4 regions of the Lysinibacillus sp. NPDC097868 genome follow, and region 2 is predicted to be linked to each of the others. Evidence: riboswitches for the same ligand, from Rfam matches in the RefSeq annotation. Region 2 holds a riboswitch; each other region holds the start of a gene.

Region 1 (5,730 bases), on a different contig from region 2:
TGCGTGTAAAATATTTTCCCCTTTATAAATAATTTCCCCACCATTTGGCGTTTCAAGTAAATTAATGCAACGAAGGAGTGTTGACTTGCCGGATCCGGATGAACCGATTAGACATACAACCTCTCCCTTTTCTACTTTAAAATTCACATCTTTTAATACTTGGTTACGACCAAATGATTTACTTAAATGTTCTATTTGAATGATTGCCATTTGTTCGTTCCCCCTAGTCAATTTCTTTCAGTTCTTTGTGATAAGCATCCGGACCGTCAAGACGTTTTTCTACATATAGTAAAATTCTTGAAGCCGTAAATGTCATAATGAAATAAAGCACACATGCGACAAAGAAAGATTCGAAATAACGGAAGTTGTTACCCGAAATCGATTTTGTTTGAAAGAATAATTCCGTTACACCAATTACACTTAAAACGGCCGTATCCTTAATATTCATAATTAATTGGTTTCCTGTTGCTGGTAAGATGTTGCGTGCAACTTGCGGTAATACAACATGCATCATAATTTGCACATGCCCCATGCCAATCGCAGAAGCAGCCTCATATTGACCTTTATCGATAGAGACAATCCCACCACGTACGATTTCAGCCATATAAGCACCAGTATTCAGTGAAACGACTAAAATACCGGCAGTAATGAAGTGCATATCGATACCAAAAGCAATATCTAATCCGTAAAATACTACCATTGCCTGTACAATCATTGGTGTACCACGGAAAAATTCAACATAGCATGTCAGTATAAAATTAATTAATTTTAATAAAAAATGTTTTATACTTTTTTTACGAACTGGAATGGTATGCATAATCCCAATAAAAAATCCGATGAATGCACCAATAATTGTACTGATTGTTGAAATGAGTAACGTATAATACGCACCTCGTAAAAACATTTGCCAGTTGTTTTCTATAATAGAAATGATCCATTCTAAACTCATGATGTTCCTCCTAACAACGTGTTGTTGCTTTATATCAATTATGCCTTTAGTGAAATCATCTCTTCATTTGAATTAATTTGCTTTATTCAAAATATGTGACACACTTCTTAGACATGACTTTATTCAGAATGACTTCCTCTCTGAACAAACTAAATATGATAAAGGTTGTCCTAGTCGCTCTTAGTAAAATGTCACGACTTTCAATTAGTAAAAATCAACTTCTCTTTTCATATGTTGTAGGTGAATTTTCTCTTGGAGAAAACAGCATACTCGGAACTGCCAGTATGCTGTTTTTTTGTTAAGGACAACCCTATCACTTTTTGCATTACTGAGCTGCAGGTTGTTGAAGAATAGCTTCTTCCATAATTTTTTGGCGATCATCTTCTGAAATACCTTTTAAAATTTCATTGATTTTATCTAGACTAGCATCACCTTTACGTAAACCAACTGCAATTGAAGTATTTGAAATATCTGTATCAAATCCCTCTTCAAAAGATACAAATGTGAATTTGTCATTAGCTGCTGCTGCCGAAATACCTTCTGGACGTTCAGCTACATAGCCATCAATTTTGCCAGCTTCTAGCGCTACACGCATTGCAGAGAAGTTTTCCATCGCTGTTTGCTTTTCTACACCTTTAATTTGATCGATAACATTATAGTTAGATGTATTTAGCTGAGATGTAACTTTTGCGCCTGAGAAATCTTGAATTGATTTTGCATTTTCATACTTGCTACCTTTTTTAATAACCATTACAAAATCAGAAGTATAGTAGTTTTCAGTAAAATCAATTGTTTGTTTACGTTCTTCTGTTGGAGACATCCCTGCTACAATCGCATCGATTTTTTTTGACTGAAGCGCAGGTACTAAACCATCCCACTCCATTTTTACAACTACTAATTTTTTACCTAAACCTTCAGCGATTTTTTTCGCCATTTGTACATCATAACCGCCTGCATACTCTGCATTATCAGCAATTTTTACTGCTCCATTTGCATCATCTTGCTGAGTCCAGTTAAATGGTGGATAACCTGCTTCCATTCCAATGCGGAATTCTCCACCAGTTTCTTCCTTTGAACCATCACCTGTTGTCTTTTCATCCTTGTCACCAGTACCGCAAGCCGCTAACAAGATTGCTGTCATTGCTGTTAACATAAATAACAACCATTTTCTTTTCATCTAAAACTCCCCTTTTCTGTAAAAAAAATAAAGCAACTGTACAAAAAAAGACCTAAGTTTTGAACTTAGGTCTTACCTTTTATTGACAGTTGCCCAAATCCTCACTATAATTTCCATGTATCCGAGATAGCACAACCTAGTAAACTGGAATTAAATTTACTAGGACAGTCCTGCACTTATTCACTGCAGACCCAGCATAAAAGTACGAGCTCCTTTTATACTTCGGCGATATTTCCTTCTCCATTACGTCTTCGCTTGCTTATACTCAGCAATGGACTAATAAATACCGCGCCTCTACCTCACAAAAAACAAAAACAAAAGTGAGGTTTGTTTATTTAATTGTTATATAGATATTACTATAAAGCTAGCATAGTCGTCAAGATAGTTTTATCATTTTTCTGACTAATTACAAAATTAGTCTATAATCCTTTTAAAATCCATAAATAAAGTAGAATAACATTAACTATGTTTGCCATCATTTCACAAATTTTTATTATAAACAACAAGATTTATAAACCATAAGAATCGATTTCCCAGTCCAATAAAGGCCATTTATACCATCAAGTAAATTTCATTAAAGGGGAAATCAATCTAAAATGAAAAACCCTGCTAAACAGTTAAGTTTGCAGGGTTTGAACACATAATTTATTGAATTAAGAATTTAATAATAAATCTTCTGGATTTTCAAGTAACTCTTTAACCGTTTTAAGGAAGCCTACAGAATCTTTACCATCGATAATACGGTGGTCGTAAGATAATGCTAAGTACATCATAGGACGAATTTCAACTTCGCCATTTACTTCTACTGGGCGTTTTTTAATTGAGTGCATTCCTAAAATAGCAGCTTGTGTACCATTCATAATAGGTGTTGACATTAATGAACCGAATACACCGCCATTTGTAATTGTGAATGAACCACCTTGAAGATCAGCTAAACCTAATTTTTTATCGCGTGCTTTTTTAGCTAAGTCTGCAATTGAATCTTCAATTTCAGCAAAGTTTTTGCGGTCAGCATCACGTACAACTGGTACTACTAAACCTTCTTCAGTTGATACAGCTACACCAATATCAAAGAAGTTATTTAAGTGAATTTCATCGCCAACGATTTGAGCATTCACATAAGGGTATTTTTTAAGTGCTGCAACAACAGCTTTTGTGAAGAATGACATGAAACCAAGCTTAGAGCCAGTAGACTCAAAGAATTGATCTTTTTTACGAGAACGTAATGCCATAACATTTGTCATATCTACTTCATTGAATGTTGTAAGCATAGCAGTCGATTGCTTAACTTCTAATAAACGTTTAGCAATTGTTTGACGACGACGGCTCATTTTTTCAACTGTAACACGTGACTCGTCAACAGCTACTACTGCTTTTGGTGCTGCTGGTGTTGCTTGAGGTGCTGCTACAGGTGCTGTACCGTGAGCTGCAACGTCTTGTACACGTACGCGACCTTGTGGATCAACTGGAGATACAGCTGCAAGATCAATACCTTTTTCACGAGCAAGTTTACGTGCAGCAGGAGATGCAATTACACGCTCGCCAGAAGTTTCTTCTACAACAGGTGCTGCTGGTGTTGGTGCTGCTACCGCTTGAGGTGCTGCTGGTGTTGGTGTTGGTGCTTCCGCAACTGGTGCTGCTGCTGCTGCTGGTGCTGGTGCTGCCCCTTCGCCCGCTTCTACAACTGCGATTACTTGACCTACTAGAACAGTATCGCCTTCTTCAGCTAAAATTTGTGTTAACACCCCAGCTTCTTCAGAAATGATTTCAGCATTTACTTTATCTGTTTCAAGCTCAACGATGAATTCACCTTTTTCCACGCGGTCTCCCACTTTTTTAACCCATTGTGCAATACTACCTTCTGTAATCGATTCTGCTAATTCAGGGACTTTAATTTCAGCCACTTTCATTTCCTCCTTTGATTAACGTGCATGCGTATCATGCACATAAAAGGGCTACCGCCTTAGGCATGTAGCCCAGCTTCCAGTAATAATGATATATTTAGTTTACTTTTACCGTTTCAGCAACTGCTTCTTCAATTAGAGCTGATTGAGCTGCTTTATGAGAATCTGCATCACCTTCTGAAGTTGAACTCATTGCAGGACGACCTACATAACGAAGCTTTTTGCCTTCAGATAGTTCATATAATGTTTCCAATGCGTAATTCCAAGTACCTTGGTTTTTAGGTTCTTCTTGTACCCATACGATTTCTTTAGCGTTAGGATACTTAGCAATAATATCAGCAACTTGCGCTGTTGGGAATGGGTAAAGTTGCTCTACACGAACAATGTGTAAATGATCGAAGCCTTCTCCATCTTTCACGCGGTCTGCTAAGTCAATCATTACTTTACCCGTACCTAATACAATTCGTTCAACAGATTTAGTTTTTGAACCTAAACCTGGTTGCTCGATTACTTCTTGGAATGAGCCATTTGCTAATTGTTCAGCATTTGCTGCAGCTAATGGATGACGAAGTAACGATTTTGGTGATACAACAACTAATGGACGCACACCTTCTGTTTCCAACAATGCTGCTTGACGACGTAATAAGTGGTAGTAGTTCCCTGCATTCGAGCAGTTTGCAACAAACCAGTTATTTTCAGCAGACATTTGTAAATAGCGCTCCATACGGCTTGAAGAGTGTTCAGGACCTTGCCCTTCATAACCGTGAGGTAAAAGAATGACGAAGCCAGATTTTTGCCCCCACTTAGAACGTGCCCCTGAAATGAAGTTATCAAACATCACTTGAGCCATGTTCGCAAAGTCACCAAATTGCGCTTCCCATACTGAAAGTACGTTACCTTTTTCTAAATTGTAACCGTATTCAAAGCCAACCACCCCAGCTTCTGTCAATGGTGAGTTGTGTACTGTAAATGAAGCGCTTGCACCAGAAATATGGTGAAGTGGTGTAAATACGTTACCGTTATTTTTGTCATGTAACACTAAATGACGTTGTGAGAATGTACCACGTTGAGCATCTTGACCAGTAAATCGTACTGGCGTACCATCTTGAATAATTGTTGCGTATGCTAATGTTTCAGCATGACCCCAATCAATTTTTGCAGATGCAAATGCATCACGACGTTTTTCTAAAATTTTGCCTAATTTCTTTTGTGGCTCGAAGTTTTGTTCAAACACAAGTAGTTCTTCGTTAATCGTTTCTAAACGCTCAGCACCTACCGCTGTATCAACTTGTGGGAAATTAATTTTTAATTCTTCTGGCATTTCTAAATGTTTATGTTCATCTTTTTCTGCCATTTCTTTTACGTGATCGTAAGCAACCTGCATCTCAGCATAAATAGCTGAATCAAGTGCCGCAACTTCATCAGCAGTAACTAAACCTTCTGCTACTAATTGCGCTCCGTATAATGCACGAATTGTCTCATGTTTCGCAACAAGTTTGTATGTTTCTGGATTTGTTACAGTTGGGTCATCTGTTTCATTATGACCATGTCGACGGTAACCAATTAAGTCAACAACAATATCTTTACCGAATTTTTGGCGGTAGCTTGCTGCAAAACGACCTACTTGAGAAACAGCTTCTGGGCTGTCTGCGTTCACATGAACAACTGGTACTTCATAACCTTTTGCTGGATCTGAAGAA
Region 2 (5,730 bases):
TTTCGTCGTAATGAAAGCATAGATAAAACCGATTGCAAGCCATAAAAAGCCTATCTTCAATGTCATCGGTGATAAATTAATGAATAAGTAGAAACAAATTCCGAACCCTAACCCTGGAATTAATAAGTATCGAATTATTTTCTTTTCTTTTTTACGGAAGAAGTAATATACGATTACTGACAAGTTAACAAACATAAATCCTGTCAGGCCTCCAAAGTTCATTAACTCTGCTACGAAATTTGCTGATAAAAACAGCGCTCCTAAAACACTAATTGCACACATCAATAAAATATTGTATATCGGTGTTTGATATTTTGGATGTAAATGTGTGAAAAACTTTTTCGAAAGTACCTCATCACGTCCCATACTAAACATTAAACGAGATGCACTTGCTTGCCCTGTTAAACCAGCTGTCACTGTCGATACAATAATCGCAACCGTATAAAGCGTTGCAAGAACTGCACCTCCTGCTTTTTCCGCTATATCAAATAAAGCCGTATCAGCTGAGCTAAAGTTTGTAACATCCGGCCAAACGAGCTGGGCTACATAAGCTTGTCCAATAAAAATAAGTCCTCCGATTAAACAAGCTAAAATAGCTGCCTTCCAAATATCATCTTTTGGATTGACTGCCTCTTCAGAAAGAGTTGTAATCGAATCGAACCCTAAAAACGAGAAGCAGGCCATTGCTGCACCAGAAATAATTGCAGACATAACGAATTTTTCATCGTTGAAGAACGGCACAACAGTAAAGAGCGACGTACCACTTTCTCCACCGACAATTGACTTGACACAAAAAATCACAAAAATAACGACTACAATTCCCATAAATATAACGAGGATTTGATTTGTTTTTGCTGCGATACCAATACCTAAAATATTTACAGTAGTTATAATAGCTGCAATTAGTAACACCCATACCCAATACGGAACAGATGGTATTAATGCGTTCGCATATGAAGCACCTACCATAAATACAATGAGTGGCACTAATACATAATCCATAAACATTGCCCATCCTGCAAAAAATCCTAAATGTGGATTGATGGCACGTTGCGTATATGTATAAGTTGACCCTCCATTTGGAAAAACAGCAGCCATTCGACCGTAACTATAGGCAGAAAACATCATTGCAACCATTGCAATCAAGTAAGCTAATGGCAACATCCCACCTGTAGACTCTGCTGCAAAGCCATAAATATAAGCTGGCGCAATCGGTGTCATAAAAGCAATTCCATAAATGACTAAATCTTTTAATGTTAAAACACGCTTTAACTGTGGTGTATGATCATTGGGTGTTTGACTCATAGTCTATGTCCTCTCACACATTCACTGGGTTGCGTTTTGAAAGTTCTTCCGTTACTAAATCAATTACTTCATCTGTGCTCATTACTTGGCAATAAATTTGATTCATAATCATAATTTCAGCGTCATGAAGCTGTTGCGTTGCAGCTGCACATGCATCTTCAACTAAAATAACTTCAAATCCTGCGTCAGCTAAGCTTCGAACTGTTGAAGCAACACATTGGTCAGTTACAACCCCTGTACAAACTACTGTTTCAATGCCCATATTGCGCAATAAAAATTCATAATTCGTTCCACTTAATACGCTATCTGTCGTTTTATTTACAACAATCTCATCATCAAGAGGCTTTAATTCATCCACCATCTCCGCTCCTGGGTCACCGATTGGCAATAAAATATTGTTCCATCCTGGACGGCGTTGTACAGGAGAACGGTCTCGTCCATCTTTATGATGGCAAGCAATGCGACCAAATGTTACTTCTAATTTATTAGTACGGAAAAAATCTAAAAGCTTTCTATTGTTCGGAATTGTTAAATTGTCGATACGATTAAAGAAGTATTCCCACTGTTCAAACATGCCCTTTTCTCTTGCAACCTGCGCGTCTAAACCGTCTCGACTAATAAACTGGTGTTGCATGTCTACAATTAGTAATGCTGTTTTATCTGGCTCCACGTTTATTTTTTGACCGTCAGTCGGTAAAAATTCATAATATAATGTTGATGTATTATCCATAATAATTCCTCCAAAATACCTCTAATTCCAAAATGTTTAGACAAATAAAAAAACAGACTCTTTGTGCAAAAGAATCTGTCTAACACAAAAATGACCTACTCATTTTTAAAGCTAGAAACTAAAAATGAATCGACCATTTAAAATTCCCACTGTTTGTCTAAACAGAGATAGCACAACTTCATAAACATGTATGTTTACGAAGACAGTCCTGTAACTATTCGCTACAGACCCAGCATATGATGGCGAGAACTCAACACATACTTCGGCGACACTTCCTTCTACCTAACATCTTCATCTTCTCGGACTCCATTAGGTACTGTTAATTGTCGCGCCTCTACCTCACTATCGAAAAAGTGAGGTTTATTTAATTGTTTGAAATAATTATATTATTGCGTTTTTTCTATGTCAACTTTAAATTTACTATATTTCATAAGATTTGTAGCGCAAATCTTCAAAAAAATAACATAATAAATACTTTTATACAATAATTATTTGCAATAAATATAATGATGAACCATAAATTGTATAAAATCTTGACTATCCATATTCTAATAATCCGATTCACAATATAATTTATAAAGTTGGTACTTCTTCTTTCAGCATGACATGAGAAACTTCGAAGCAATTCCTTTTTTATAAAGCATCGGACTTAGCTCGTGAGAACAGATTGCGTCCTCAGGAATGGAGTAATCTCTGATTTTAAAAAAACCACCAATTAAAACGCAAATGCATTTCAATTGGTGGATAAATAAACTTACGTTGTTTATATAGTTTCGCTTACATTCCCTATATTATCTTTTTTAAGCATTAACATGACAATAAAGGAAATACAATATAAACCTGCTAAATAGAGCATCGCAACTTTCATATCATAACTTTGTAGAATATAGCCGACAAGGATTGGTGAAAAACCGCCTATAGCTCGACCAAAGTTAAAAATTGTATTTGTTGCCGTACTTCGAATTTGCACGGGATATAGACCACCAATCAACGCTCCATATCCGGCAAACATACCATTTGAGAAGAATCCGACAATTGCACCACCTATTAGGACACCAACACTTCCCGTAGCATAAGAGTATACAAACACAGCACATGCTGAGGCAATAAGGAAGACGCCAAAGGCACGCTTTGCGCCAAATCGATCTAGGAATAGTCCAAAAGTTAACATACCAATAATCATGCCAACCGCTGTACTAATTGTCCAGATGGCAGAGCTTGAAACAGATAAACCTTGGGACTGTTGCAACATCGATGGTAACCAAATCATTAATCCGTTATAACCGGCAATTTGAACAGTTGCCATTATGATTAAAGAGATTGTTGTAATCGCTGTTCGAGGCGTTTCAAACAATTGTACCAGCTTACCCTTTTCATCTTTCTTACTTGCCTTTTTATTTTTCTGAGCAGCGAGCCACTCAGGTGATTCATCTAAATTTTTCCTTACGATAAAGGCAAAAATAACAGGTATTACACCAACAAAGAATAATGCTCTCCATCCTAAAGTAGGAAGAATGATGGCACTTAGTAATGCTGCTAAAATAACACCATATTGAGCACCTACACTGACATATGAAGACGCACGCCCTTGTTTATTTTTCGGCCAAGCTTCTGCAACAAGCGCCATACCAATACCATATTCTCCTCCGGCACCTATTCCTGCGATAAATCTAAATAGGTACACTTGTTCAATGCTAGTGGCTAATCCTGTTAAAGCCGTACCAATTGCAAACAAGATGACGGTATAGGTAAAGACTTTTACCCTTCCATACTTATCTGCTAAAACTCCGAAAACAATTCCTCCTAATAGCATCCCTACATTCGTTATAGAAGAAATAAGTCCTCCAGTTGCTAAATCAATGTTAAATTCTGCAATAATCATTGTCATCGCAAATGAGATAAACATGATGTCCATGCCTTCTAATGTTAAACCAGCTACCGATGCGACCACGGTTTTTTTTCGATAATCCATTCTACTCTCCTCCAGTATGTTCTAGATGAAATAAATCTCTTTTATTTACGAATGAATGGATGTATCTATATAAATATAACGTTTCCATTCTCCTTTTAAGCCTCACTGGACTTCCTTTAAAAGAGGTACGTTAGTTGTGTAATCACAGCTAAAATGCAAAATAAATGCCCTTCCGTCAGACAGACAAAAGGGCATGAATAAACAAAGATATTACTAACATAATAGCTTAAAGTATCATATAGCCCTTTTCAGCCTCTCTGGACCGTATTAAAGGTAAATTATTTCAAAAGATATCTTAGCAAAATTATTTATATTTTCATACAAGAAAATTTTGGTAAAAACTCAAATAAGCCCGTTCTAGTAATGCTTTTAACTCATAAAATAAATTTCAATAGTTGACCTCACGAAAAAAAACTATTCAAGATACGCGGCGATTGTTTTATTAATACTTTCAGCCACTTATACTTATATATGGAAATTACTCCACTCAACCTAACTGACTCCGCAAATACTTAATCGAGCGGATTACTTGTACTCACGAAGATAAACTCCATATAAAAAGGCAACTAACGCAAGGTTAGTTGCCTTTTTTAAAATTAAGTTGTTAGGCGTTGGTCAGCTAATTTAAGCCACGCCAACTGCTTCACAATGTGCGGAGTGTATGCGGCAACACATGGGTGTTGTTGGGTATAGTTTTATAGGCTCAACTCAAAATCAGTGGAATCGAGCCTATTTTCTTCATCATATTTGGTTTTTGCTTATTCTATTAAAGCCCCACTTCGTTAGCTCAATAAATTCAACAAAAAATATCTTTAGTTATTTTTTAATACAAAAAGAACGAATCCCATTAATAAGAATTCGTTCTTGATAAATAATTATATTAACTCCACTCGTTTATTAGCAGACAGAGCCAGGCACTGTTCGGCATTAGTGTTAGATAGGAGAATATGTCAGTGTCCTGTCATTCTTATCTTTGGGCTAAAGTCTAAATACGCATTAATGCACCATTAGGCTTTGGTAAATCTTGATCTGTTATCTGATTCATTTTACAAAAATGTTTAAAAAATCGTTGTGCTAGCTCTTTTTCTGTTGGTTCACTCTTCAACGAAACTATATCAAGTAAAATTTGAGCCATCCATAAATTATCAAAATAACGGTATTTGCCTGTATTCCATGTCATTTTGTCAGGGGATTTTTTATCTGTATAATATTTCCACAAAAGTAGTTGATTCGATTCCTGTTCTGTAAGTTGGAGTCTGTATTTTGAATGGGCAGGAATATTTCCATCTTCACACAGCTTACCGATAAAATCTTCATTCACCATATAGACACCTAAGATACGTCTGTCTTTTTCAGGCATGCCGGCATCTAATGCTGTTAACAGGACAGCGCTATTTTGGTGCATGCGAATAGGTTTGTTTGGCTTCCCTTTGTTATTACCACTTTTTATTGCACCTGAAAAAACCTTCCACTCTGAAACAGAACTATTTTGTTCTTCAATGTCACATCTAAAAACCATTTGTGATTCAGGATGGAGTTTATGATGTTTCATAAGTTTTTCGTGTTCTAAGCGAAGTTTCTGGTTTTTTCGTTGTAGTTTTTTTTCTTCTTCCTTCTTCCTTTCTTCTTCCATTCGTTCTATTTCCTTTTTTTGTATTATTTTTTCAATTAAATGAGCATCACTTTTATCATGTAGTTTTAGGTACTTTCCAAATACATCAGG
Region 3 (5,730 bases), on a different contig from region 2:
CAGGCAGATTGTTCGCTCAAGCTATTTTATCCGTGCTATACTACAACCATAGTAAGATTTAAGGAGGATTTCAAATGGCAATTGTACATGCAACAGATGCAACGTTTCAAGATGATATTAAAGAAGGCTTAGTATTAGTCGACTTTTGGGCTGCTTGGTGTGGACCATGTAAAATGATTGGTCCAGTTCTTGAAGAAATGGACGCTGCAGGTAGTGCGGCTAAAATCGTAAAAGTAGATGTGGATAATAACCAAGGTACTGCAGCACAATACCAAATCATGTCTATCCCTTCATTGCTTTTATTCAAAAACGGTGAATTAGTAGACAAAACTGTTGGTTTCCAACCAAAAGAAGCATTAGAAGCATTCATCGCTAAACATGCTTAATTCGTAAAATAAAGAGCTGAGCCATCTTTAGATGTGCTTGGCTTTTTTTCGTTATATAATAGATAGAGGAAAATCAATAAACGCTCGTTTTTCAATAAATTTTCTTATTTTCGTAAAGATTGAAAGGCAATAAGAGAATGGTAATGGAATGGCGGTTATTATTAAGACATCAAAAAGGGGGGCAGGTAGGCGATGAATGATTTAATTAAACGAAAGCTTGATATTTTACCAGATCAGCCTGGCTGCTATTTGATGAAGGATCGACAAGGGACAATTATTTATGTAGGTAAGGCAAAGGTGCTTAAAAATCGAGTACGTTCATATTTTACAGGAACGCATGAAGGAAAAACACAGCGCCTTGTTGGTGAGATTGAGGATTTTGAGTACATTGTGACTTCTTCTAATTTAGAGGCACTCATTCTAGAGTTGAACCTTATTAAGCTACACGATCCTAAATACAACATCATGCTAACGGATGATAAAACATATCCGTATATAAAAATTACGAACGAAAAATATCCACGTCTTATTACAACACGTAAAGTAAAAAAAGATAAAGCAAAATACTTTGGCCCTTATCCAAATGCGTATGCAGCAAGTGAGACAAAAAAGTTGCTCGATAGACTATATCCACTTCGGAAATGTGTACAATTACCTTCGAAAGTTTGCTTATATTACCATATGGGACAATGTTTAGCGCCGTGTGTAAAAGAAATTGATGCACAAGTATATCACGATATGATTGAAGATATGACGAAGTTCTTAAATGGTGGAGTGGAGACAGTAAAAAAAGAGCTTGAAGCGAAAATGTTGGCTGCAGCTGAGCAACTAGAATTTGAGCGAGCGAAGGAGTTCCGCGATCAAATTGCACATATTGAAACGGTTATGCAAAAGCAAAAAATTGTGTCCAGTGATACAACGAATCGAGATGTATTCGGTTATGCAGTTGAAAAGGGCTGGATGTGTGTACAAGTCTTTTTCGTTCGTCAAGGTAAGCTGATTGAACGCGATGTTTCCATTTTCCCTATTTATCAGGATGTTGAGGAAGAATTTTTAACATTTGTCGGCCGTTTTTATGAAAAGCCTGAGCATATTAAGCCTAAGGAAATTTTTATACCTCAGGCGATTGATGCAGCAATTTTAACGGAATTATTAGAGGTTAAAGTGCTAACACCGAAGCGAGGGCAAAAAAAAGAATTAGTAGATTTGGCCATGAAAAATGCAGAAATTGCTGTGGCGGCGAAATTCCAGTTAATCGAGCGACAGGAAGAGCGAACAATCGGTGCTTGCGAGGCATTGGGTGAAGCAATAGGGATTTCAGCACCACTTCGCATTGAAGCATTTGATAATAGTCATATGCACGGTGCTGATGCGGTATCAGCAATGGTCGTGTTTATTGATGGTAAACCTGCAAAGAAGGAATATCGTAAATACAAAACACGCACAGCCGCTAAACATGACGATTACGGAGCAATGCAAGAAGTGATACGTCGCCGTTACACGCGAGTATTAAAAGAAGGCTTGCCATTACCTGATTTAGTTCTAATAGATGGTGGTAAAGGGCAGATGGAAGTAGCGCGAGAAGTGTTAGAGGATGAGCTTGGTCTTGTTATCCCAATTGCTGGCTTAGCAAAAGATGAGAAGCATAATACTTCCCAGCTTTTATTTGGAGATCCGCCCGATGTCATTGCATTAAAGCGAACAAGTGACGGGTTTTATTTACTACAGCGTATTCAGGACGAAGTACACCGTTTTGCCATTACTTTTTTACGCCAACAGCATGAGAAAAATGCTATCCAATCTGTTCTCGATGGAATAGAAGGCGTTGGTCCAAAGCGCAAGCAACAACTATTGAAGCATTTCGGCTCTGTTAAAAAGATTCGTGAGGCGAGTGAGCTTGCACTTCAAGAAGCCGGAATACCAGCGAACTTAGCGAACAGTATTTACAATTATTTTCAGCAACAGTCATTGTCAAAGGATTAGACATATGCTAAGGTTGTGATAGAACAATGAAGTGAAAAGACTATCATGTTCTATTACAGCTTATATGAATGTTTATGTAAGCAAAGCATAAAAAGGAAGTATTTTCATAAAGGTAAAATTAATAAATTCACTATTTTAAGTGATGATAGAGGTGCAAGATTCAATAGTAGCACATTGAAGGATGGACAAATCCGGTGACAGTGTGTGAAAGGGGAGCTTGCCGAAGTAAAGTATCGTTGTTTCCGATACTTTGCTGGTTTTGCATTTAATAGATGTAAGACTGTCGAATCTTGACGTTTCGGAGAGCTATCACACATGCGCAAGCTTTTTATTGTACATGTTGCAGGCAGCTTTCACGTTATGTGAGGGCTGCCTTTTTGCTGTTCTAGAGACGAATCGATAAAAGGAGAATGATGATAATGGCGAGTATTGTATTGAAATTTGGCGGACCTGCAATCGCTTCAACTGAGCGGATTCGAGAGGTCGCTAAAATAGCGATTGCCAAAAAAGAACTTGGCTATGATGTAGTAGTGGTGACCGCGGCGATGGGTCGCACAGCAAAAGACTTAGCGAAGATGGTACGTGATTTATCAGACGATGCTTCTAAACGAGAGATGGATGTACTACTATCGACGACCTCACAACTAGCAAGTGCCCTTTTTGCAATTGCTTTACAAGAGGAAGACTATGATGCAGTTTCATTGACTGGTTGGCAAGCTGGTGTGCAAACAGATGCGAAACATTTTAATGCACGTATCGACCATATCGATGTGTGCCGTATGAAAGAACACTTGGTACAAGGACAAATTGTCGTAGTTGCGGGGGAACAAGGCATTAATCGTGCGCACAATATCACAACACTTGGTAAGGGTGGAGCAGAAACAACAGCAGTAGCCATTGCAGCCGCATTAGAAGCGGAACGTGTTGATATTTATACAAATGTGGATGGTGTTTATACAGCAGATCCTCGTCATATTGAAAAGGCAAGAAAGTTAAAGGAGATTTCATATGATGAAATGCTTGAACTATCTCATTTAGGTTCACATATTTTACATCCACGTGCAGTGGAGCTCGCAAAAAAATTTCAAATCCCAGTCATTATTCGTTCAAGCGTAGTTGATACTGTAGGTACTTTATTGAAGGAGGAAGTTGAAATGGAGAAAAATTTAATCGTACGTGGTGTTGCTTATGAGTCTGATATCATTCGCCTAACAATCGGTTATGATACATACTCAACTGCATCGTTAGCAGATATGTTTGCGCTTCTTGCAGAGAATCGCATTAATGTTGATATTATTGTGCAAGCCATTATAGAAGGTGTGAGACCATCAGTGTCTTTTACAATTTTAAAAGAAGAGTTTGCTGATGCTTTACGTGTACTAGAGGATAGTAAATTGTCACTTGGTTTTAGCTTTGCAGATTTTGAAATTGGCTTAGCGAAAGTTTCAATTATAGGATCAGGCATGGCATCAAATCCTGGCGTTGCTGCACGAATGTTTGACCGTTTACGCCGCGAGGATATTGCAGTGAAAATGGTCAGTACTTCTGAAATTAAAGTTTCTGTTGTTGTGCCACAGGATGAAATGATCCGCGCTGCAAACGCATTACATGAGGAGTTTAATTTAGCAGAAGAGATTCACGTAAACTAAAAGGTAGAAGGCAACATCCTTAACTGGTTTTATATGCATCACATTAGCTTACTTAGATGGCTACTACAGTTGATTTTCGCTACGGGCAGCCGCTTTCCGCGGGCACAGAGGTAAGCCGTAACCCTCGCTAATGCGCTGATAGTTACGTCTTACGTTCTATGCGTTCTGAGCAGGAGTCGACCGCCCTCCGCTCCAATCGCCTAACAAGGTGGTAGGAATATTCCAATTGATTACTATAAAAGGATAAAGAAATGACAAAAGGCATCAAGTTAACTTCATGTTGCCTTTTGTCGACACTCAAAAAGGATTGCATTTCTAACAAAATCGCAATCCTTTACTAGTTTATTTATTTTGTATTGTATTCATAATACGCTCTTTAACATCCCATTTAACTGTAAACATGACTAGCTGTTGCTTTTCGCGCTTCTCATCATAACATTCCGTTAAGTATCCTTTTGCTTGTTGGATTTGTTCAGCAATAAATCCTGCTTCTAGTCTGAAGCTTCGATTATGAATTTGCAAAAGTGTTGGTTCATTTGTTAAATGGAAAATGCGTCCATCCTTAGACTCCTTTGTCAATTCAAGAGTACCCCAGCACGCATCCGCGAAAAATGCGATAAGTTCTTCTTGACTTTTACAAGGGAACTTCCGTGCAAGCTCCTTCCCAGCCCAATAAAGTACGTCATCTTCATGTTTACCGAGGATAGAAGATAGGATATGATCACGGATTAACTCATATCCAAATGGTGAGATTGTATTAGATGGATTATTTAACATTGAAATCCTTCTTTCTTAGAATTTTCTTATAATTTAGCGTCAATAAAGTAAAGGTAGAATTTTCGAGAAGAAACGACACGTTATGTACTAGATTACTTCTATAATAAGGGCTATTAAAAACTCTATGTTACCTTGACGCTCGTAGCACTTGAGAGTACAATAAACATGTCATAATATTGTACCATGATGAAATACACAGTCAATGGAGTATCATTTACAAAATGGTGACTTCTTTTGTTGTGCTATTTTAAGTACTAAGGGGGGTAACAGTCTTGTCGAAAGATCGAGAGTTTTTATGGCGTCGCTTACATTCTCTACTAGGTATCATTCCAGTAGGTCTGTTTTTAACGATGCACCTATTCATTAACTTTACAGCAACAGGCGGAGCAGAAAGCTACAATGATGCTACCGCAGTAATGGAAAAGATTCCATTTCTTATCCTAGTAGAGTGGATTGTCATCTACATTCCATTAATGTTCCACGCATTTTATGGTGTGTACATCGCATTCACTGCTACACCAAATACAGGGCGTTTTAGCACATACCGTAACTGGATGTTCTCATTACAACGCTTCACTGGTGTATTTTTAGTAATCTTCATTGCATGGCATATTTTCCAAACTCGTATTCAAAAAGCGCTTGGTACACACGTTGATTACGACATGATGGCAAATATCGTAAATAATCCATTTATGCTTGGATTCTATATTGTTGGTATTATATCAGCAACTTTCCACTTATCAAATGGCTTATGGGCATTCCTAGTAAGCTGGGGTATCACACAATCTCCTCAGTCTCAAAAGATTGCTACTTATGTAACAAACGTTCTTTTCGTAATTCTAAGTGTAGTTGGTGTGGCTGCTATTTTAGCTTTCGTATAATTTAATAAAAGCTACTATAGAAGTGCATGCAATCTTTGCAATTTTTTAAGAGGA
Region 4 (5,730 bases), on a different contig from region 2:
TGATATTCATCAATACCTTTCCCACAATCCCAAACATCAATATAAACATCGGTAGCGTCATTCCTAACTGTTAGCCCAATTACATGTCCTTCTGCCCCGTAAGCAATCGCATTGGCGATTAAATTGTTCAATACTCTATCTAACGCATCTTCGTTGCCTAGAGCATACATCGGTGTTTCAGGTATGTGAATGTCAATATGAAGGCCCATCGACATCACCATATCGTAAAATGATAAAATATTTTTTCGGCATATTTCACTTACGTTTACTTTTGTTATTGGGTATTCTGTATCGCCCGCTTCAATTTTTGCCAAATCAAAAAATGTATGAATAAGCTTCAATACTTCCTCCGTTTTTAAATGGATTCCTGAAAGTAAGCGATTGTGTTCTGTATCTTTTAACGACTGTTGTAGCTGCAACATTTCTGTATAGCCTAGCACAACAGTTAACGGTGTTTTTAGATCATGCGAAATATTGGCAAGCATCTTTTTCATTGAACTTTCTGTTTTTCGATGTTTGGCTAATATTTTGTGCGTATCATTCAGTAATGCATTTATAGTAGTAAGCAGTTGCTGTAGTTCTTGATTCGAAGTAGCAACTAAAATTTTCTCGTTGGATTGTTCGTTCATAATAGCTTGTAGTTTGGTGTGCATGTATCTGAGCGTAACGTTTTGCTCACGTTTTCTTTTCAACTGAAAAAGAATGATTGCTAAGAGAAAAAGAATAATGGTAGATAAAAATAGCGTCATACGCCTAGCCCTCTAATTTATAGCCAATTCCCCAAAGTGTTTTAATATACTGAGGGTTGGAAGGGTCATCTTCAATTTTTTCTCGCAATCTTCTAATATGCACATTAATAATATTTTCATCACCATAATATTCATCATTCCAAATGAGTTGATAGATTTGCTGTTTGGTAAATACGCGATTCCGATTTGTGATAAATAGCTTTAAAATAGCAAATTCCTTTGAAGTTAGTTTCACCTGTTGTTGGTCTTTTTCAACTGAGAAATTAACGACATCAATCACTAAGTTACCAATTGTCACTGTCCCCTTCTTTTCCTCCATCGGGCTTGAATATTGTGTGGCCCTTCGTATTGCAGCCTTCACACGCGCTGAAAATTCCAACATTGAAAATGGCTTTGCAATATAATCATCCGCACCTAATCCAAGACCTAATGCTTTATCAACATCACTGTCTTTTGCTGACATCATAATAATAGGTAGTGCTTCTTTTTCTCGAATTATTTTTAATACTTCTAATCCATCTAGTTTAGGCATCATAATATCCAAAATAACTAAATCAAACGTTTTGCATAAACAAATTTGCACTGCTTCTTCACCATTTGTAACGGATGTAACAGCAAAGCCCTCCATTGTTAAAAACTTGTCGACCATTTCTCGTATGGTTTCATCATCTTCAACTAGTAATATACGTTTTTGCATGTTTAGGCACCTCTTTTCAATAAAGCATTATCTTTAATTCCCATTTGCTTTAACAGTTTTACATTTTTATCCTGTCTCTATATAGCTTACCATAGGTTTTTTTAAAAGTGCCTGGCACTCAAACAATTCTCAAACAATTTTCCAAGCTAATTAGACTCCTGCGCCGTACGCAACGGAAATCAACGCCAAATAAATAAAAGCTGCCCTATAACTAATAGGACAGCTTTTATTTCTATTTTTCTACTTTTAAATCACACTTTTGCAGTGGAATCATTTTTGTTTTATGTTTTATTTTATAGCCCAACCACAAGGCGATAAACAGTGGTATACCGATGTATGAAACAAGGACACCATACCAGTCAATTGAATGGCCTGTGAAAGCTGTATAGTTTTGACCAACTACAACAATCATACACACTGTAAATGCAAAGAGTGGCCCGAATGGATATAACTTTGCTTTATATGGTAGTAATTTTGAATCTAAGCCTTGAGCTTCAAAAGCTCTACGGAAGCGGTAATGACTAAAGGCTATACCAAGCCATGCAATGAAGCCTGACATCCCAGATGCGTTTAAAAGCCACATATAGACAACGCCATCACCAAAGAATGATGCTAAAAATGCTAAGCAACCTACTGCTAATGTCAACAGCAATGCGTAAATCGGAATTCCGCGACGGCTTAGCTTAGCGAAAATCTTAGGTGCATGTCCATCTACTGCTAATTGCCATAACATACGTGATGATGCATATAATCCAGAATTACCTGCAGATAACATCGCCGTTAAAATAATGGCATTCATTAATGAAGCAGCAAAGGCAATTCCTAAGCGGTCAAACACTAATGTGAATGGTGAAACAGCAATATCTTCAGATAATAAACGAGCATCTGTAAATGGAATTAACATCCCAATCGCTGCAATGGCTAAAATGTAAAATAAAATAATACGCCAGAAAACGGACTTAACAGCCTTCGGGATATTTTTACCAGGATCATCCGTTTCCCCAGCCGTTATCCCTAATAGTTCTGTCCCTTGGAACGAGAAGCCTGCTGCTAGAAATATTCCGAATGTAGCAAGGAAGCCACCGTGGAATGGTCCATCACTTATAAAGAAATTCGTAAAGCCTACAGGAGCTTGCCCACCTAAAATACCAAAAATCATCAATAGGCTGACAATAATGAAGACAATAACAGTCGCAACTTTTATCATTGCAAACCAATATTCACTTTCACCATAGCTTTTTACAGATAGTAAATTGAATGTTAGTACAATCGCAATAAATATGACTGTCCATAGTGCTGAAGAGCTGTCTGGGAACCAGTATTTCATTATAAGAGAAACTGCTGCAATTTCAGCGGCAATTGTAATCGCCCAGTTATACCAGTAGTTCCAGCCAAGTGCAAAGCCAAGCGCTGGATCTACAAATTTTGTTGCATACGTACTAAATGAACCTGATGACGGCATATAAGCTGCCATTTCACCTAAGCTCGTCATTAAGAAGTACACCATAATGCCGATTAATGCATAAGCAAGAAGTGCACCACCTGGTCCAGCCTGTGCTATAGCACCACCACTTGCTAAAAATAGCCCAGTTCCGATAGTACCGCCTAACGAAATCATTGTTATATGGCGGCTTTTTAATTCTTTTTTCAACTCTGGTGCTTTATGACCGAGCTGATTAGTTTTTATCTCACTCACGTTAAAGCTTCCTTCCTTTTCTAAGAGGCAAAAAAATGCCATCACATGAACGTTGTGATGGCTAAGTAAATCCTCTGTTTCTTAAAAATGATAGCACAACACGTTGTCCAACGTGACAGTTCTGTTCCTTTCGGAGACAGCCCCAGCATGAGGTTTTCAAGTCCCCTCACACTTCGGCAATATTTCCTTTCAGCTAACATCTTTAATGCTTGTCATCTCCATTAGCTTACTTATAAATACCGCGACCTCTACCTCAATACAAACATGAGGCATATAATTATTAAATTTATGATGTGTCTTAGTTTAACATACGACCTAAGACATTTCAATAAAACGATTAATGTTCTGTATTTTATGAATATTCTACTATTTTTATTATTGTGTTAAAGTGTTATAGTGGTTCGAATTATAATTGTTCTATTAGGGAGGTACTTATTTTGACAACTAACGAGGAATCTACTTATCTTAGCAGAAAGATTAACTGGAAGGGCACAACTCTCTTATTAGTCATCGGTGTAATTTTTCTTGCTTCGACATTACGTATGCCATTAACGGTTGTAGGACCAATTATTTCCTTCATTCGTGAGGATCTCGGTATATCTAACGTTCTTGCAGGCTTTCTAACAACCATTCCATTGCTTGCATTCGCGCTAGTGTCACCTATTGCCCCAGTAATAGCAAGAAAACTGGGTCTTGAATTAACATTATTTATATCAACAATTTTATTAGCACTAGGAATTGTGCTGCGCTCACTTGGAACAACTGGATTACTCGTATTTGGTACAATGATAATAGGTGTAGCTATTTCATTTGGTAACGTCCTTATTCCAGGGCTACTTAAAATGAAATTCCCTTATCATGTTGGATTACTGATGGCATTTTTCACCATGTCCATGAACTTAACAGCTGGAATTGGCGCTGGTATTAGTTATCCCATTGCCAATGCATCTCTTGGCTGGCAAGGTGCACTTGCAATCGCTCTAGCTCTTGTCGTAGTGACTATTTTGATTTGGATCCCACAGTTAAAATTTAATAAGCCTGAACCAACTGTAGCCACTACGAAAGCACGTATACCATTGTGGAAATCACCAGTTACTTGGGCAGTCACTGGCGCGATGGGTTTACAATCATTATTATTTTATACAACCGCAGCTTGGATTCCTGAAATCTATATTGCACAAGGAATAGCCGCAGATCGAGCAGGTTGGATGTTTTCCATCATGCAAATTTCACAAGTACCTATGGCTTTAGCTGTACCGATTATCGCTAGTAAAATGACATCACAGCGACCTCTCGTTTTAATGTTTACTGCCTTTTATTTCATCGGCTTTACTGGCCTTGTCATGGAATGGACTAGTCTTGCTGTATTGTGGATGATATTGCTAGGCTTAGCAGGCGGCGCATCATTTTCACTTGCAATGATGTTCTTTACACTTCGTACACGGACGGCATTTGAGGCCGCTGATTTATCTGGCTTTGCACAATCATTAGGCTATTTATTAGCCGCAGTAGGTCCTATTTTATTTGGTTACTTACATGATTTATTTGGCGGCTGGGATACAGCTGGCTGGCTATTTGTTGTCGTTGCGGCATTACTATTCTTCTGCTCGTTTAGAGCTTCTAGAAATGAATATATAAATTAAAAAAAAGGCAGCTCATCATACTATGAGCTGCCTCTTTACCTTTAGTAAGGCGGTTTCTGATAAAAATAATTGGGTGTATTATAAACATTGACATATGGCTTATGAAAAATATGTGTCGTTGCAGGAGATAATGGCGGAATCAACCAAGTCCAGTTGCCTGTTAAGTCACGGCCTGCCTTCTGTTCAGCTTCTTCAAATAGCTTAAATTGCTGTGCAGCAGTATGATGATCGACTATACTTACACCATCTTCTTTAAAGGAATGGAGTACAGCAATATTTAATTCAACTAATGCACGATCACGCCAAAGTGATGCCTGCTTTGTTGTATCGAGACCAAAAATTTCAGCGATCTTCGGTAACATATCATAACGATCATGATCAGCTAAATTACGTGCCCCAATTTCTGTTCCCATATACCAGCCATTAAAAGGTGCGGCCTGAAAATCAATACCTGCCATTTGAAAGCGCATGCTTGAAATAATCGGCACTGCATACCATTTCAATGCTAGTTTCTCCACCTGTGGATGCTCAGGATGGCGAATTGCAACTTCCAATACATCTTCACGTGGAATTGTAAATAATTGCGGCTTACGATTATCCACCTGTATAACGAGTGGTAGTACATCAAATGCCGTTCCTTCCCCCTGCCAACCTAGTGATTCGCATACTTTTGTAAATGGCACAGAATGTGGATCACCAACGATGCCAGCTTCTGTCTCATAGCCTGCATAACGTATGAGCTGATGATTCCAAATCTTTACTCTTCCAGATGCAAATACCGTTATCGTTGGACGGATTTTACCATCATTTGTCGCATATCGAATATGATATAGCAACTTCTCAAATATGCCTTGCTCATCTAAAACATCGCGTGCATCCTCCACATGCAGTGAGTGCCAAAATAATCTTCCGATACATTTATTACTATTACGCCAGGCTACTCGT

The links. A riboswitch is a leader RNA that binds a small molecule or an ion and turns the genes downstream of it on or off. The one in region 2 is predicted to bind lysine.
Positions count from the first base shown of each region.
Region 1: linked by a shared signal. The riboswitch ahead of ACIQXJ_RS07205 (transporter substrate-binding domain-containing protein) and the one ahead of ACIQXJ_RS21790 (cysteine hydrolase family protein) in region 2 are both predicted to bind lysine.
Region 3: linked by a shared signal. The riboswitch ahead of ACIQXJ_RS13675 (aspartate kinase) and the one ahead of ACIQXJ_RS21790 (cysteine hydrolase family protein) in region 2 are both predicted to bind lysine.
Region 4: linked by a shared signal. The riboswitch ahead of ACIQXJ_RS18880 (amino acid permease) and the one ahead of ACIQXJ_RS21790 (cysteine hydrolase family protein) in region 2 are both predicted to bind lysine.

Region 1 covers NZ_JBIWBS010000001.1:1,466,958-1,472,687, reverse strand. Annotated here, with positions in the region: gene ACIQXJ_RS07215 (amino acid ABC transporter ATP-binding protein) at 1-210, opposite strand, end outside; gene ACIQXJ_RS07210 (amino acid ABC transporter permease) at 224-949, opposite strand; gene ACIQXJ_RS07205 (transporter substrate-binding domain-containing protein) at 1,275-2,126, opposite strand; lysine riboswitch at 2,246-2,431, opposite strand; gene odhB (2-oxoglutarate dehydrogenase complex dihydrolipoyllysine-residue succinyltransferase) at 2,780-4,030, opposite strand; gene ACIQXJ_RS07195 (2-oxoglutarate dehydrogenase E1 component) at 4,128-5,730, opposite strand, start outside.
Region 2 covers NZ_JBIWBS010000006.1:35,149-40,878, reverse strand. Annotated here, with positions in the region: gene ACIQXJ_RS21795 (APC family permease) at 1-1,305, opposite strand, end outside; gene ACIQXJ_RS21790 (cysteine hydrolase family protein) at 1,319-2,035, opposite strand; lysine riboswitch at 2,196-2,380, opposite strand; gene ACIQXJ_RS21785 (MFS transporter) at 2,799-4,007, opposite strand; gene ACIQXJ_RS21780 (malate synthase) at 4,993-5,730, opposite strand, start outside.
Region 3 covers NZ_JBIWBS010000001.1:2,707,209-2,712,938, reverse strand. Annotated here, with positions in the region: gene trxA (thioredoxin) at 75-386, shown strand; gene uvrC (excinuclease ABC subunit UvrC) at 579-2,369, shown strand; lysine riboswitch at 2,508-2,686, shown strand; gene ACIQXJ_RS13675 (aspartate kinase) at 2,789-4,018, shown strand; gene ACIQXJ_RS13670 (YslB family protein) at 4,361-4,795, opposite strand; gene ACIQXJ_RS13665 (succinate dehydrogenase cytochrome b558 subunit) at 5,068-5,676, shown strand.
Region 4 covers NZ_JBIWBS010000003.1:409,917-415,646, forward strand. Annotated here, with positions in the region: gene ACIQXJ_RS18870 (sensor histidine kinase) at 1-749, opposite strand, end outside; gene ACIQXJ_RS18875 (response regulator transcription factor) at 754-1,446, opposite strand; gene ACIQXJ_RS18880 (amino acid permease) at 1,679-3,142, opposite strand; lysine riboswitch at 3,226-3,401, opposite strand; gene ACIQXJ_RS18885 (CynX/NimT family MFS transporter) at 3,580-4,785, shown strand; gene ACIQXJ_RS18890 (nitric oxide synthase oxygenase) at 4,827-5,730, opposite strand, start outside.